Regions from separate parts of the Thalassotalea fusca genome, predicted to be linked through region 2. Evidence: predicted binding sites of a transcription regulator. Region 2 holds the regulator's gene; each other region holds the start of a gene.

What was found. Region 2 encodes MetJ, which represses methionine synthesis genes. Its sites were predicted from a motif close to TAGACGTCTAGACGTCTA; they were not measured.
Region 1: a site for MetJ is predicted at 2,631-2,648, ahead of metA (homoserine O-succinyltransferase MetA). Genes of this name have one in related genera too.
Region 3: a site for MetJ is predicted at 1,906-1,923, ahead of ACSLUK_RS03655 (cystathionine beta-lyase). Genes of this name have one in related genera too.

Annotation. Positions count from the first base shown of each region.
Region 1 is NZ_JBQRUN010000006.1:47,773-52,523, reverse strand. Features, by position in the region: gene ACSLUK_RS09250 (aromatic ring-hydroxylating oxygenase subunit alpha) at 1-477, shown strand, start outside; gene ACSLUK_RS09245 (LytR/AlgR family response regulator transcription factor) at 455-1,189, opposite strand; gene ACSLUK_RS09240 (sensor histidine kinase) at 1,204-2,217, opposite strand; gene metA (homoserine O-succinyltransferase MetA) at 2,730-3,671, shown strand; gene metH (methionine synthase) at 3,685-4,751, shown strand, end outside.
Region 2 is NZ_JBQRUN010000003.1:18,663-23,413, forward strand. Features, by position in the region: gene metL (bifunctional aspartate kinase/homoserine dehydrogenase II) at 1-350, opposite strand, end outside; gene metB (cystathionine gamma-synthase) at 381-1,541, opposite strand; gene metJ (met regulon transcriptional regulator MetJ) at 1,724-2,053, shown strand; partial or broken gene ACSLUK_RS04495 (IS4 family transposase) at 2,179-2,355, shown strand; gene ACSLUK_RS04500 (malic enzyme-like NAD(P)-binding protein) at 2,411-3,655, opposite strand; gene ACSLUK_RS04505 (adenylosuccinate synthase) at 4,184-4,751, opposite strand, start outside.
Region 3 is NZ_JBQRUN010000002.1:307,556-312,306, forward strand. Features, by position in the region: gene ACSLUK_RS03650 (DNA polymerase II) at 1-1,803, shown strand, start outside; gene ACSLUK_RS03655 (cystathionine beta-lyase) at 1,980-3,152, shown strand; gene ACSLUK_RS03660 (hypothetical protein) at 3,530-3,748, shown strand; gene ACSLUK_RS03665 (DUF3592 domain-containing protein) at 3,882-4,463, shown strand; gene ACSLUK_RS03670 (LysE family translocator) at 4,565-4,751, shown strand, end outside.

The sequences.
Region 1 (4,751 bases), on a different contig from region 2:
GTTTACTCAGTCATCAATGGTGTGCATTTGCAATCGCCTCGCGCTACAGGGACGCAAACAGGGCAACTCATTGGTTCACTACTAGGTAAACAAGAAGGTATAGATCATGGCTTTGTTTATGGTTCTCTGGGCCCATTCTTGCACTTTTCTATATATTCAGATCACGTCGTGGTTGTGTGCTTTGAGCCCAAAACAGCAGGGCACACGCAAGTCAAATTGTTTTGGTTAACTAATGCAGATTTTGATCACAAGAAGTTACCAACGTTGAAATGGCTTTGGCACAATACGATTCAACAGGATTGCCAGCTATGTGAACTCGTACAACAACAAGCAAAGTCAAGCCGAGCTACGTCGGGTTACTACACTGACATGGAGGCTGACAGTGCTTATTTTAGCGCTTGGTATAGGCAACACTTTGTCAACAACGATATAAAAGATATAAGTGTTGAATCTACTAAAAACAGAAGAACTGCTTAATCTTCTTAGCACCGTCGCGACTGCTATTTAACTCACTTTTGTTCTCGTCGTTCATTATCAACATTAGTTTACCGCCAAACCAGCGCTGGATTTCTTTAATGTGGTGAATATTGATCATGTAACTGCGATGCAATCTAATGAATAAAGCAGGATCAAGTAAGTCTTCCAGTTGTTCGAGTGAATAATTGACTGGATAAGCACGATCAAATGTATAGGCGCAAACGCCGCTAGCGGTGGACTTTAAGTAATAGATATCGTCAGTTTTAAGTATGAAAATTCGATCGCCTTGTTTACTGACAAGGTGTGGTTCATGTGTAGTATTCGTAATTGGTGTTTTTTGGCTGGTACTTAGCTTCTGATGCACTTTTTCAACAGCTTGTTTCAATCGTTCGGTATCAAATGGTTTCAACAAGTAATCTACTGCATCTTTATCAAATGCTTTAATCGCATATTCACTGTAAGCGGTAGTGAATACGACCAAGGTATGTGTCGGCAATGAACTTAATACATCAAAGCCATTTAATTCTGACATATTAATGTCGAGAAAAATAACATCTGGATTTATTTTGTTAACTTCGTGAATCGCAGAAAGGGGCTCTTGTGAATTGCCTACAATGTCAATGTTGTTAATTTGAGATAATTGATGGCTTAACTTGCTAATGGCCATCGCTTCATCGTCTAAAATATAGGCGGTGAGTGTTTTACTTTCCATATCTATTCCCCAATCTACGTTTGTGCTATATACAAAGTTGCAATTGCACCAATACCACTGGACGTTGAGCCATTTTCTAAGCTTAATGATGAAGATGGACAATGCTGAATGCGCGTTTTAACATTTTTCAGTCCTACTCGCCTGTGAGTGTCTAGCTTCAAAACATGCTCTGGGAAGCCTACGCCATTGTCACTGACTGAAATTTTAAGTTTGTTGTTTACACGCTTAATTGTCACATTAATGTGTAAAGGCTTATTTTTATTGTTATGTTTGATGGCATTTTCTACTAAGGTTTGCACGATAAGAGGTGGAAGTAAGTAATTATTACTTTCGGGATCAACATGAGTGTCGAGTGTGAGTAGTTCACCGAAACGAGCCTTTTCAATGCTAATGTAACGTGCGATTAGGTCTAACTCGGCTTGCACTGTTATTTTTTCTTTGTCAGACAACTCAAGTGAAAAGCGCAGCAATGCTGCAAGGTCATGCAATATGCGATCAGCTTCATCAGGATTAGTGTGAATCATGGCAGATATCGTGTTAAGACTATTGAACAATAAATGCGGGTTTAGCTGATACCTAAGTGTTTCTGCCTGCGCTTTATGCAGGTTTATTTTGCTCGAAATAAGCATTTCACTATATTCATACACGCGTGCAATTGAATACATAATTAACGTCCAAGAAATTGACATGACCAAGGTGTTTTCCATGTCAAAAACATATTTGCTAAAAATTACGCCTTGAAAAATATCTTTGGCGATGTGTCCTATTAATAAGGAAATCCAAAGGATCAATAACTCAAGCAGGTAATGACCGCGTTCTTTATTCCTAAGTTTGAAAATTAAATAGCCAGCAGTCCACAGCGGCCACCAATAAAAACACACAAACCAAGTTAATGCGGCTAGTAACTCGGCAACTATCACGTTTGATTGATAGGATGAGCCGAAAGCAGCAAACACAACTGTTAATACAAACGATGTATAGAAAGTGAATTTGTAATATCCGAGTTTTGAAATTCTTTGCGTGACCATTTCCCTTCCCTAGTAGTCGTTGCGTGATAACGCGTTGATTCCTTTACGCTACCTATAACATTTAAGTGAAACCACAAGCCATTTATATTGTTTTTTTATCATGATTTACATTGTTTGTTAACATTTTTGTTTCATTTGTCCCGCACTTTCATTGTTTTTTCATGGTAATTAAAAAATACTAGTCATCGTTGCTCATTAATGGCATATCGGGGGGATTTTCATTGCTTCCAGGTGCTTAGCGATAAATATGAATGGGTTAATTAAAATGCTTACTGATTAAATTGTATTTATATCAAAGTGTTAGGTTTTGTTTGGTGACTTGGATTATTTACGGAACTTGCGAACTACTACACTTTGATTGAGGTTGAAAATACAGATTCTGCAATCTGTTTACACCTCATAACAAAATGTTTTAGACGTCTATACGTTTAGAGGTTGACATATCTAGAAATCCAAGCGACATTATAACCATTAAAAGTTTAGCCGAAGAATTGCAAAAAGGTGGATGCTTTATGCCCATTAAAATTCCAGATCAGTTGCCCGCACTTACCGTACTAGATAACGAAAATATTTTCGTTATGTCTGAGCACCGTGCGGTTAATCAAGATATTCGTCCGATGGAAGTCGCAATTCTTAACTTGATGCCAAACAAAATAGAAACCGAAGTACAAATTTTGCGCATGCTTGGCAATACGCCGTTGCAGATCAACATCGAGTTTATTCGTATTCATGCTAATGAATCTAAGCATACGCCTAAAGAACACCTTGATAACTTTTATCGACTATTCGACGACGTTAAAGAGAAGCAATACGACGGGTTAATTATAACTGGCGCTCCACTAGCGTTGCTGGATTACCATGATGTTACGTTTTGGGACAAAATATGTGAAGTATTTGACTGGGCAGAAAGAAACGTTACTTCAACGATGTTTTCGTGTTGGGCTGCACATGCGGCGTTATATCATCATTATGGTATTCAACGCCATTTACGTAAGCAAAAGCTGTCTGGTGTTTATCGTCATTACCCGATAGATCCGCGTGAGCAACTAACCCGTGGCTTTGATGAATCCTTTTACGTACCACATTCGCGTTATGGTTACATTGAACGTGCAGAGTACGAAGCTATCGATGGTCTGAGGGTTTTGGCTGAATCTGAAGAAGCAGGCGTGTACCTCGTTGCGTCAAAGAATAAGCAGCAAGTGTATCTCACGGGACATCCAGAGTATGATGCAACTACGTTGTTAGAAGAGTATCAGCGTGATCTATCTGCTGGAATATCACCCCAAATTCCTGAGAATTATTTTACCAATGATAACGTAAACACGCAGCCAAAAAGCTTATGGCGCAGCCATGGCAGCCTTTTATTCACCAATTGGCTCAACTATTATGTATATCAAATCACACCGTATCAGTTAGACGCTAATAGCATTCAGGCGATCCACCCTGAAGGATAAATAGAGAAGTAGTATGAAAAAATCAGCATCTTATGCCTTATTAGAGCAGCAACTAGGCCAACGAATACTTATCCTTGATGGTGCGATGGGTACGATGATTCAGGCTTATAAGTTTGAAGAGCAAGATTATCGTGGTGAGCGTTTTGCTGATTGGCACTGTGATGTCAAAGGCAATAACGACATGTTGGTATTAACCCAGCCTGACGTTATCAAAGCAATTCACATGGAGTATCTGCAAGCTGGAGCAGATATTTTAGAAACGAATACCTTTAACGCCACCACTATTGCTATGGCTGACTATGACATGGAGCAATATAGCGCAGAGATTAACTTAGTTGCTGCGCAAATTGCACGTCAGGCAGCAGATGAAATGACAGCACAAACACCTGACAGACCTAGGTTTGTTGCGGGGGTTTTGGGACCAACTAACCGTACGTGTTCAATTTCTCCAGATGTAAATGACCCCGCATACCGAAATGTCACGTTTGACGAGTTAAAAGATGCTTACATTGAATCGACCAAGGCATTGATTCAAGGTGGTTCAGATATCATCTTGATCGAAACTATTTTTGACACATTGAACGCAAAAGCGGCGATTTTTGCCGTGGAAACGGTATTTGAAGAGCTAGGTGAGCGTTTACCTGTAATGATTTCAGGTACAATTACTGACGCCTCAGGTCGAACGCTTTCAGGGCAAACTACAGAGGCATTTTATAATTCATTACGTCATGCACAACCGATTTCATTTGGTCTCAACTGTGCGCTGGGGCCGGTTGAATTGCGGCAGTATGTTGAAGAATTGAGTCGTATTAGTGATGTGGCTGTGTCTGCGCATCCAAACGCAGGTTTACCTAATGCGTTCGGTGAGTACGACTTTAGTGTCGATGACATGAACTTGCACGTAAAAGAGTGGGCAGAATCTGGATTCTTAAACATCATTGGTGGTTGTTGTGGTACAACTCCTGCGCATATCAAAGGAATGTCAGATGTAGTTGCAGGCGTTACGCCGCGCAAAATTGAGCCGAGAGAAGTGGCTTGTCGGTTATCTGGCTTGGAAGCACTGACAATCAACAAAGATAC
Region 2 (4,751 bases):
TCAATATCAATTTGAAGCAAGTCAAGTAGTCTTGCTGCACTACCTTTGTTTAATAGCGCTGTAATCAACTCGTGTTGGCACAATTCTAACGCTTTGATAGATTCTGCTAAGGCAGCATCGTGTGCCCTTGCTTGTTCAATAATAGAGAATAGCGCATCAGTCGTGCCACCATTGGCTGATACCACAACAACATCGTTTAGTTGACAATGCTGTTTGATGATTTCAACGACACGATTAATACATTGCGTTGATGCTAAGCTACTGCCACCAAACTTATGGATTTGAATCGTATGTTTCAACAACTGGTTGTTTGCGGCGGCTAATACTTCATTTTCAATTCTAGCGTTCATTATTAATACCAAATATGTTCCTAACCAGCGTCAAACTTGTTGACTTGCTAATAATCCTTGCGCCAAATCGGCAAGAATGTCTTCTATATCTTCGATGCCAACAGAAATACGCACCAACGATTGCGTTATACCCGCCTCTTCCTGCGCGGCTAATTCCATACCAGCATGTGTCATTGTTGAAGGGTGACTAATTAAGCTCTCAACACCGCCGAGCGACTGAGCGAGTGTAAACAGCTCGAGTGCATCAAATAAACGCGTAACGGCTGCTATACCACCTTTTACTTCAAAGCTCATCATTGCACCAGATGAAGATTGTTGTTTAATTGCGATGTCATAGCCTGGATGACTTTCAAGTCCAGGATAGTAAATAGCATCAATGGCTTCATGCGCAGATAAAAAAGTGGCAACGGCATCCGCATTTTGTTGATGTTGTTGCATTCTTACCGGTAGCGTTTTCAGCCCTCTAAGTGCCATATAACTGTCGAATGCAGAACCTGTAATACCAATACAATTTGCCCACCACGCGAGTTCCTCGCCCAATGCTTCTGTTTTCGTGACCAAAACACCACCAACAATATCGCTGTGTCCATTAATAAATTTTGTTGTGGAATGAAATACAATGTCTGCACCTAGATCTAGCGGCCTTTGCAGAATGGGCGACAAAAAGGTATTGTCTACCGCGACCAATGCACCAACAGCTTTACTCGCCTTTGTAACTTTTTCGATATCGACTAAGCGAAGTAGCGGATTGCTTGGCGTTTCGATTAACACGACCTTTGGCTTTGACTGAAGTGCTTCTGCTAATGCCGGTTCATCATTCTGATCAACAACGATTAACTTAAATTGACCTTTTTTAGCCAGATGTGTAAATAGTCTATAGCTACCGCCATAGCAATCATGAGGAATAACGATGGTGTCGTCGACTGTCAGCAATTGACAAATAAGATGAACAGCTGACATGCCTGTACTGGTAACGATGCCAACTTGACCATTTTCAAGTTCAGCAATAGCTTGCCCAAACAAAGATCGGGTAGGGTTGCCTGTTCGAGAATAATCGAAATCTCGTTTGTCGTTAAAGCCTTTTAAAGAATAGGTACTAGAAAGGTGAAGCGGAGGGACGACTGCGCCATGGTGTTTATCACTATTGATACCCGCTCTTACTGCGGTTGTGGCAAATTTTTTCTGTGACATGCAAGCCCCTAAGTTAACTTTAACCATTTGGATGTTTGGACGTCTATAACTCTAAACAATTTAAAAAACACCGTCAAGCCATTTTAGACATCTAACCCTCTACACATTCATAGTTGACTCAAACAAAACAACTAGTAAAATTCTCTTATTATAATAAAGAATTTTACTAATGAGGTATGTCCATGGCAGAGTGGAATGGTGAGTATATCAACCCATATGCAGAACATGGCAAAAAGAGTGAGCAAGTAAAAAAAATTACCGTCTCAATTCCTTTGCGTGTTTTAAAAGTGTTAACTGACGAGAGAACACGCCGACAAGTTAATAATTTAAGACATGCGACTAACAGCGAGCTGCTATGCGAAGCTTTTTTGCATGCTTTTACTGGTCAGCCGCTGCCAGATGATGCGGATCTTGCTAAAGACAATCAAGAAAAACTCCCTGAAAGTGTTCGTAAGGCGCTTGAAGCGCGTGGAATTACGGATTTCAGCGAATTTGAAAGTAAGGATGATTAATACCAATCTGCATAAAGGATTGGTATAAGCCTTTAGGCACGAAAAAGCCAGCTTTATAGCCTGTCTCTTATACACAAATCCCTGCTAAGTAATTAGCAGGGATTTTTTGAACTAAATTAAACCTGCCAGAGAAAGTGCCTAATATGTCATGGGCTTATCAAGAACTGGCTAAATTAGGTGGCTGGAAAGATACCAAACGCACAGGCCGTGCTTCAGTTAAGGTGATATGGCAAGGATGGTTTAAATTGAAAACCATCCTTGAAGGTTATGAGTTAGCTCAGTCTCTTGAGTCTGACTTGTGATCAAGAGACAGGCACACAACGCTGGCTTTTTTATTGCGCTAAAATATGGCTACCTTTAGTCTGCCATATAATTTTCAGGCAATTCTAAAGCAGCAACGCCTGAATCTATTGCTGCCTGCGCAACGGCTTTTGCTACCTTAGCACATAGACGCTTATCCATAGGTTTTGGAATAATATAGTCAGGACCAAATTCCAACGCTTCATCTCCTGATGCTGTTAAAACTTCTGCCGGAACAGGCTCTTTAGCAAGTTCACGAATAGCATGTACCGCAGCAACTTTCATCTCATCATTAATAGTACGTGCACGAACATCTAGTGCACCTCTAAAAATAAACGGAAAGCATAATACATTGTTCACTTGGTTAGGATAATCAGAACGCCCTGTTGCAACGATAACATCATTGCGAGCGGCCATTGCAACTTCAGGTTTAATTTCTGGATCAGGATTCGAGCAAGCGAAAATAATTGGTTTATCAGCCATCATTTGAACATGTTCTGTTGATAGTAAGTCTGGACCTGAAACACCGACAAATACGTCTGCGCCATCAATAACATCTTCCAATGTACGCTTATCGGTATTATTGGCGAACAACTTCTTATATTCGTTTAAGTCATCACGACGCGTATGAATAACGCCTTTGGTATCTAACATGTAAATCTTTTCACGTTGGGCACCGCATTTAATCAAAAGCTCCATACATGCGATTGCCGCAGCCCCTGCCCCCATGCAAACGATGTTGGCATTTTGAATGGATTTACCTTGGATATCCAAAGCATTCAACATCCCAGCCGCTGTTACGATTGCCGTACCATGTTGATCGTCGTGAAACACAGGGATCTTACAACGCTCTATCAGCGCCTTCTCGATAGCAAAACATTCTGGCGCTTTGATATCCTCAAGATTTATACCGCCAAAACTGTCGGCAATGTTAGCAACTGTGTCGACAAATTCTTCCACAGTCTTGTGTTTAACCTCAATATCAAATGAATTAAGGTTGGCAAATCTTTTAAATAACAATGCCTTGCCTTCCATGACCGGTTTAGATGCCATAGGCCCCAGATTACCCAACCCTAAAATAGCGGTACCATTGGTGATTACCGCTACGGTATTACCTTTGGCCGTATAACGGTACACATCCTCTGGGTTTTCGGCAATCGCTCTGACTGGCTCTGCAACACCTGGGCTGTATGCAAGAGACAGGTCTAAGCTGGTTTCCGCTGGTGTTGTTAATTCGACAGAAATCTTTCCCGGTGTTGGGAATTCATGATAGTCCAAAGCTTGCTGTCGTAAATCGGTCATGTCTTTATCCTAATGCGTTAGTTGTAATTTATACACTGCTCGGAGCAGTCAGCTATTTTCGTTCTTTTTATTATTGCAATATATGTTATTGCAAACAGACTTGATGATTCAAGGGTATTTATATATAAAAATTAGCTACAAGCTATATTAAATATAGACTTACTAACAAAATAATTCACATAAACAATCGAAATACTGACTATATTTATTCACTTATCTATATAAAACTAAAAGTTCTGCCCAAAAACCTAAAGAAGCGGCACTTTATGCAAGTTTGCCAAGTTCAATACAGTTTGCAGAATTTGAATACATTTAACTTCCATTCACAACAAATACAAGAAATATTAGTTGCAGTAAAAATCAGACTCAACATAAATAGCCGAATATTTATGCAACCAATATAGTCGGTCCTGTTTCACCTAAAATCGCTCTAGTAGCATGGAAAAAACTATAACGTGAGTCAAAAAAAACGGCTCTAGTAGTTAGAGCCGTTTTCGATAAAGCGAATTAAATGCTTAACGCATTAGCTTAGTCATTAAATGGATTAACTAAGATAATCGTTTCATTTCTATCTGGGCCTGTAGAGATGATATCTACAGGTACGCCTGTCACTTCTTCAATGCGCTTAATATAAGCTTTAGCATTAGCTGGAAGTGCATCTACCGACGTTGCGCCAACTGTTGATTCTGTCCAACCCGGCAACTCTTCATAGACCGGTGTTACTTTTTCGTAGCCTTCAGCAGCCGTTGGCGGCACGGTAATAACATCACCAAATTCTGTTTTGTAGCCTGTACAGATTTTCAATGTCTCTAAGCCATCTAAAACATCAAGCTTAGTTAAACAGAATCCGCTAATACTATTGATTTGAATCGCACGATGCATAGCAACAGCATCAAACCAGCCACAACGACGCTCACGACCTGTAGTCGCGCCAAATTCATGGCCAACAGTACCTAAATGATTACCAATTTCATCATTAAGCTCTGTAGGGAAAGGTCCTGAACCAACACGTGTGGTGTATGCTTTCGTTATACCTAAAACATAATCAAGGTAGCGTGGGCCAAAACCACAGCCAGTTGCAACACCACCAACTGTT
Region 3 (4,751 bases), on a different contig from region 2:
TTTGTTGTAGATTGGTTTGAAGATGAACCCGCGTTATTGAAAGGGCTTGTGAATTGGTTTGCTGAATACGACCCTGATATCGTCATTGGTTGGAACATTGTTAACTTTGATTTTAATGTTTTGCAAAAACGCTTTGACCACCATCGCATTGATTTTGCAATTGGTCGCAGTCGGCAAATTCCTCGCTGGCGAAAAAACCGAAATAGTGAACAACAATTTCTGGATATAGATGGTCGCGTAGTGCTAGATGGCATTGACCTGCTAAAAACGGCTACTTACAGTTTTACTAGCTTTTCATTAGATTTTGTCGCAAACGCGTTACTAGGTGTTGGCAAAAAAGTTGAGGACGTCGATAATCGAGTTGCCGAAATTGTCCATAATTTTCATCATAATAAATGGGCGTTAGCGGCCTATAACCTCCAAGATTGCAAGTTGGTTTATGATATCTTTTCTCATACGCAGCTCATTGATTTTGCCATGTTGCGCGCACAATTAACCGGATTGGCAATCGATAGAATTGGCGGTTCTGTCGCTGCCTTTACCAACTTGTACCTACCTAAGTTACATCGCCATGGTTATGTTGCACCTAATTTAGGTGATGGATTAAAAGGGCTAGTTTCGCCGGGGGGATACGTAATGGACTCTATCCCTGGCTTATACAAAAACGTGTTAGTGTTAGATTTCAAATCACTGTACCCATCGATCATTCGTACATTTAATATTGACCCTATTGGTATGGTAGAAGGGTTGAAATCACCGCAACAAGCAATTGCTGGCTTTGACGGAGCTTACTTCTCACGAACGCAGCATTTTTTACCTGAAATCATTACACAATTGTGGCAGGAAAGGGACAAAGCGAAACGTGATCAAAATGCGCCATTGTCGCAAGCGATAAAAATCATTATGAATTCGTTCTACGGTATCTTGGGCTCTACTGGTTGTCGATTTTTTGATCCGAGACTATCAGGCTCCATCACTAAGCGCAGTCATGCCATACTTAAACAGACCAAAGTCTGGATTGAAGCATTAGGCCATCGAGTGATTTATGGTGATACGGATTCGATATTCGTACATATAGGCGATGAATTTTCGCTGGAAGATAGCAAAAAACTCGGTTCAGAGTTACAGCAATTCATAAATACACAATGGCAACAAGAGATCGAAGCGCAGTTTGAAACACCGTGCTTGTTGGAAATAGAATTTGAGACCCATTTTCGTCAATTCTTTATGCCAGCTATTAGAGGAGCAATGCAAAGTGGCACGGCTAATCAGTTAGGAACAAAAAAACGCTATGTAGGGCAGGTGATAGAAGATGGTGATTCTCGGCTTATTTTTAAAGGATTAGAAACGGTTAGAAGTGATTGGACCGCACTTGCGAAATCGTTTCAGCAAGCACTATATCAAAAAGTATTTGACCAAGATTCCGTGATTGAGATTAACCAGTATATTCGAACAATAGTTGAACAAACGCTAAACGGAGAATTTGATCACCAACTGGTTTACCGTAAGCGATTAAGAAGGAAATTGGCACATTATGTGAAAAATGTGCCACCGCATGTTAAAGCGGCTCGGTTTGCAGATGATAAAAATGATGCATTGGGTAAACCATTAAAGTATCAAAATAAAGGCTGGATAGAATACGTAATTACGCATGCAGGCCCGCAAGCAATTGAACATGTATGTTCACCATTAAATTACCAGCATTACATTGATAAACAATTGAAAGCGGTTGCAGATGATATATTGCCGTTCATCAACACCAGTTTTGAACAGGCGGTTGATCAGCAGCTATCATTGTTTTGATTTTCCAAAAAACGCTTAGCATTAAATAATTAACCTAGAGCAACACGCTCTAAGCAATAACAAAAAAGTGCGTGAGTTTTTGTATTTATGTAGGTATAAATGTATTGGTTTAGATGGCTAGAATGCCAAAAGATGAGTGTTAAACGACGAAGGTTTTCGCGACTAAAAGGTTTAAAATGAAAAAAGATACAAAGATTGTCAATGCAGGACGGGCTAAGAAATGGACTGGAAACGTTGTTAATCCACCTGTTGAAAGAGCGTCAACCGTAGTTTTTGATTCGGTAAAAGACATGAAACATGCAACGGTAAATCGCGGCAATCAAGTACATTTTTATGGACGAAGGGGAACGTCAACAACATTTGCATTTAGTGATGCGATGGTTGCCATCGAAGGCGGAGCTGGTTGTGCTGTGTATCCTTCGGGAACTGCTGCAATCACTAACGCGATTTTAGCATTTGTTAAAACTGGCGATCATATCTTGATGGTTGATACTGCCTATGAACCTACGCGTGATTTCTGCGATAAAGTTTTATCTCGCATCGGTGTTGAAACTACATATTATGATCCATTAGTCGGCAAAGACATTGATAAACTCATTCAACCTAACACCCGTATTGTATTTTTAGAGTCTCCCGGCTCGATCACTATGGAGGTGCAGGATGTCCCGGGGATTGCTGAAGTAGCTCATCAACATGACTGCATAGTCATGTTAGATAACACTTGGGGAGCGGGTGTTAACTTTCAACCATTCGACTACGGTGTTGATATTTCTATTCAAGCGGCGACTAAATACATAGTAGGCCACTCAGATGTGATGTTAGGAACAGCAACTGCGACTGAAAAGTATTGGCCAGAACTAAGAGAAAATAGTTATCTGATGGGGCAATGTACATCACCGGATGATTTATATTTAGCGATGCGTGGAATGCGTACGCTGTCGGTAAGGCTTAAGCAACATGAAGAAAACGCATTAAAGGTTGCTAATTGGCTTGCTGCACGTGATGAAGTAGCTACCATTTTGCATCCAGCATTTTCTTCATGCCCTGGTCATGAGTTTTTTAAACGTGATTTTACAGGTTCAAATGGATTGTTTTCCGTTGTTTTGAATCGTGGCGATCAACGCGCAATTGATGCGCTTTTAGATGGCATGGAGCACTTTAAGATGGGTTACTCTTGGGGCGGATTTGAAAGTCTTATACTAGGGAATACTAATGTAGGTCGACTAAGAACTGCTACACAATGGCCATATAAGTTCCCACTTATTCGGTTGCACATAGGTCTTGAAGATGTTGATGACTTAATTGAGGATCTCGCACGAGGCTTCGAACGTTTAAATGCAGCGCTGTAAGACGCTCGATATACCATTTGCTAAAGACGTTCTTTGTTGTGATATGCCGTCGCTGGAAAATCAGGTAAACATATTTTCGTATTGACGTCAGCACTACTGTAAAGGGCATCGTGACATCTATAGTGTGTCACGGTGTTTTTTATGTTTCTCTTGTTAACGATTAATTTACAGTTCGTCGTTGCAGGCTATGTTGCAGGCTATATAGTACAATAGAATTAGAACTGTACACTTCTTAAATCATTCCACATGGTTAACAAAATATTTTCATTTAATGCTAATAATGATTGGCCAAATAACCGTTTCTGTGTAACACTTGTGTTAACTATGTGTGAATTGTTGTGCCGTGGTTAGGTACAAGTTTAGGTAAAGGACATTAAATGGACTTTGAAAAATTCGAACAAATTACGTTACTAATTGGTCGATGTTTTTTGGCTGGGTTAGGTATGGGGACCTTAGTTTATGGTATCGCCTACTTGTTCGCGAATACACCTTTTAACTCATCGCCTAATTTTCATGCGTTATCTGCGATAATGTTGGGCCTAATCAGTTTGTTTATTGCGCTTAAAATTAATCGCCGTGATTATCGCAGAATGTAAGCCACTCAGCATTTTCCTTTCGTAATCTCTCTATATCTCTATATCTCTAATTTATCTACCTCTAAAATGTGACATTTCTTGTATTCTGGTTAATAGTTAATATAGGTTGAATATAGCTTTTCAAAGAGTCGCAATGGTTGCATTGGTTGTCTTAATTGTTGGGTTATTTTGCTTATTGTTTGGTGTCGTAGTGCAGGATAAACATCAACATTTCTTACGTCGTAGCAATAAAGTCTTTGGACGAGTTGTTGGCTATTCCTCGATCGAAAATATCACCTCAGTATTAAAACACCCGGAAGAAAGCCCAAAAACGTATTCCTTGCCGATTGTTGAATACGAATATGGTAAGACTTATCGTTTCATTGCAGATGAAGAATACGAACGAGAAAACTTTGTTGTTGGTGAAGCGATAGAAGTATACGTAGATAAACTTAACCCCAAAATCGCAAAGTTAAAACAGGGCACATCTCAAACCGAAACTATCATGCGAATATTTTTAGCGATAGGCGTAATTTTCTGTGCGTTTGGGCTATATATTTTTGATTTGCATGACATAACGCAGTTAATTAATGGTGAGAAATTCTATTTGCTAGTGAGCGTCGCATTGTTCAGTTATGTTGGTGCTAAACTAACGCCGATATTAAGACTAGCATTTACATCACCCATTTATCATGAAAATGCCTTTGAAGTGTCTGATAGTGACAGTATCAAATAAGGCAATGAAGTGCATTCTCGCTTACTTGTCATATTTTGGGTAATATATTGTCAAAGTAGCGGGCGAGTAGTCGTTCTAAAAGATTAAAAAAGGTAATTTGGATGTCGCTTGAAACATGGTTGTCATTTATCGTGGCCTGTAGTGTGCTCTGTTTTACACCCGGCCCAACAGTGTTGCTAGTAGTAGGCCAATCATTTGTACATGGTCGCAAATCGTCAATTCCTCTCGTGTTGGGTGTACTGTGTGGCGATATCATTGCGTTGACACTTTCGCTTGTTGGCGTTGGTA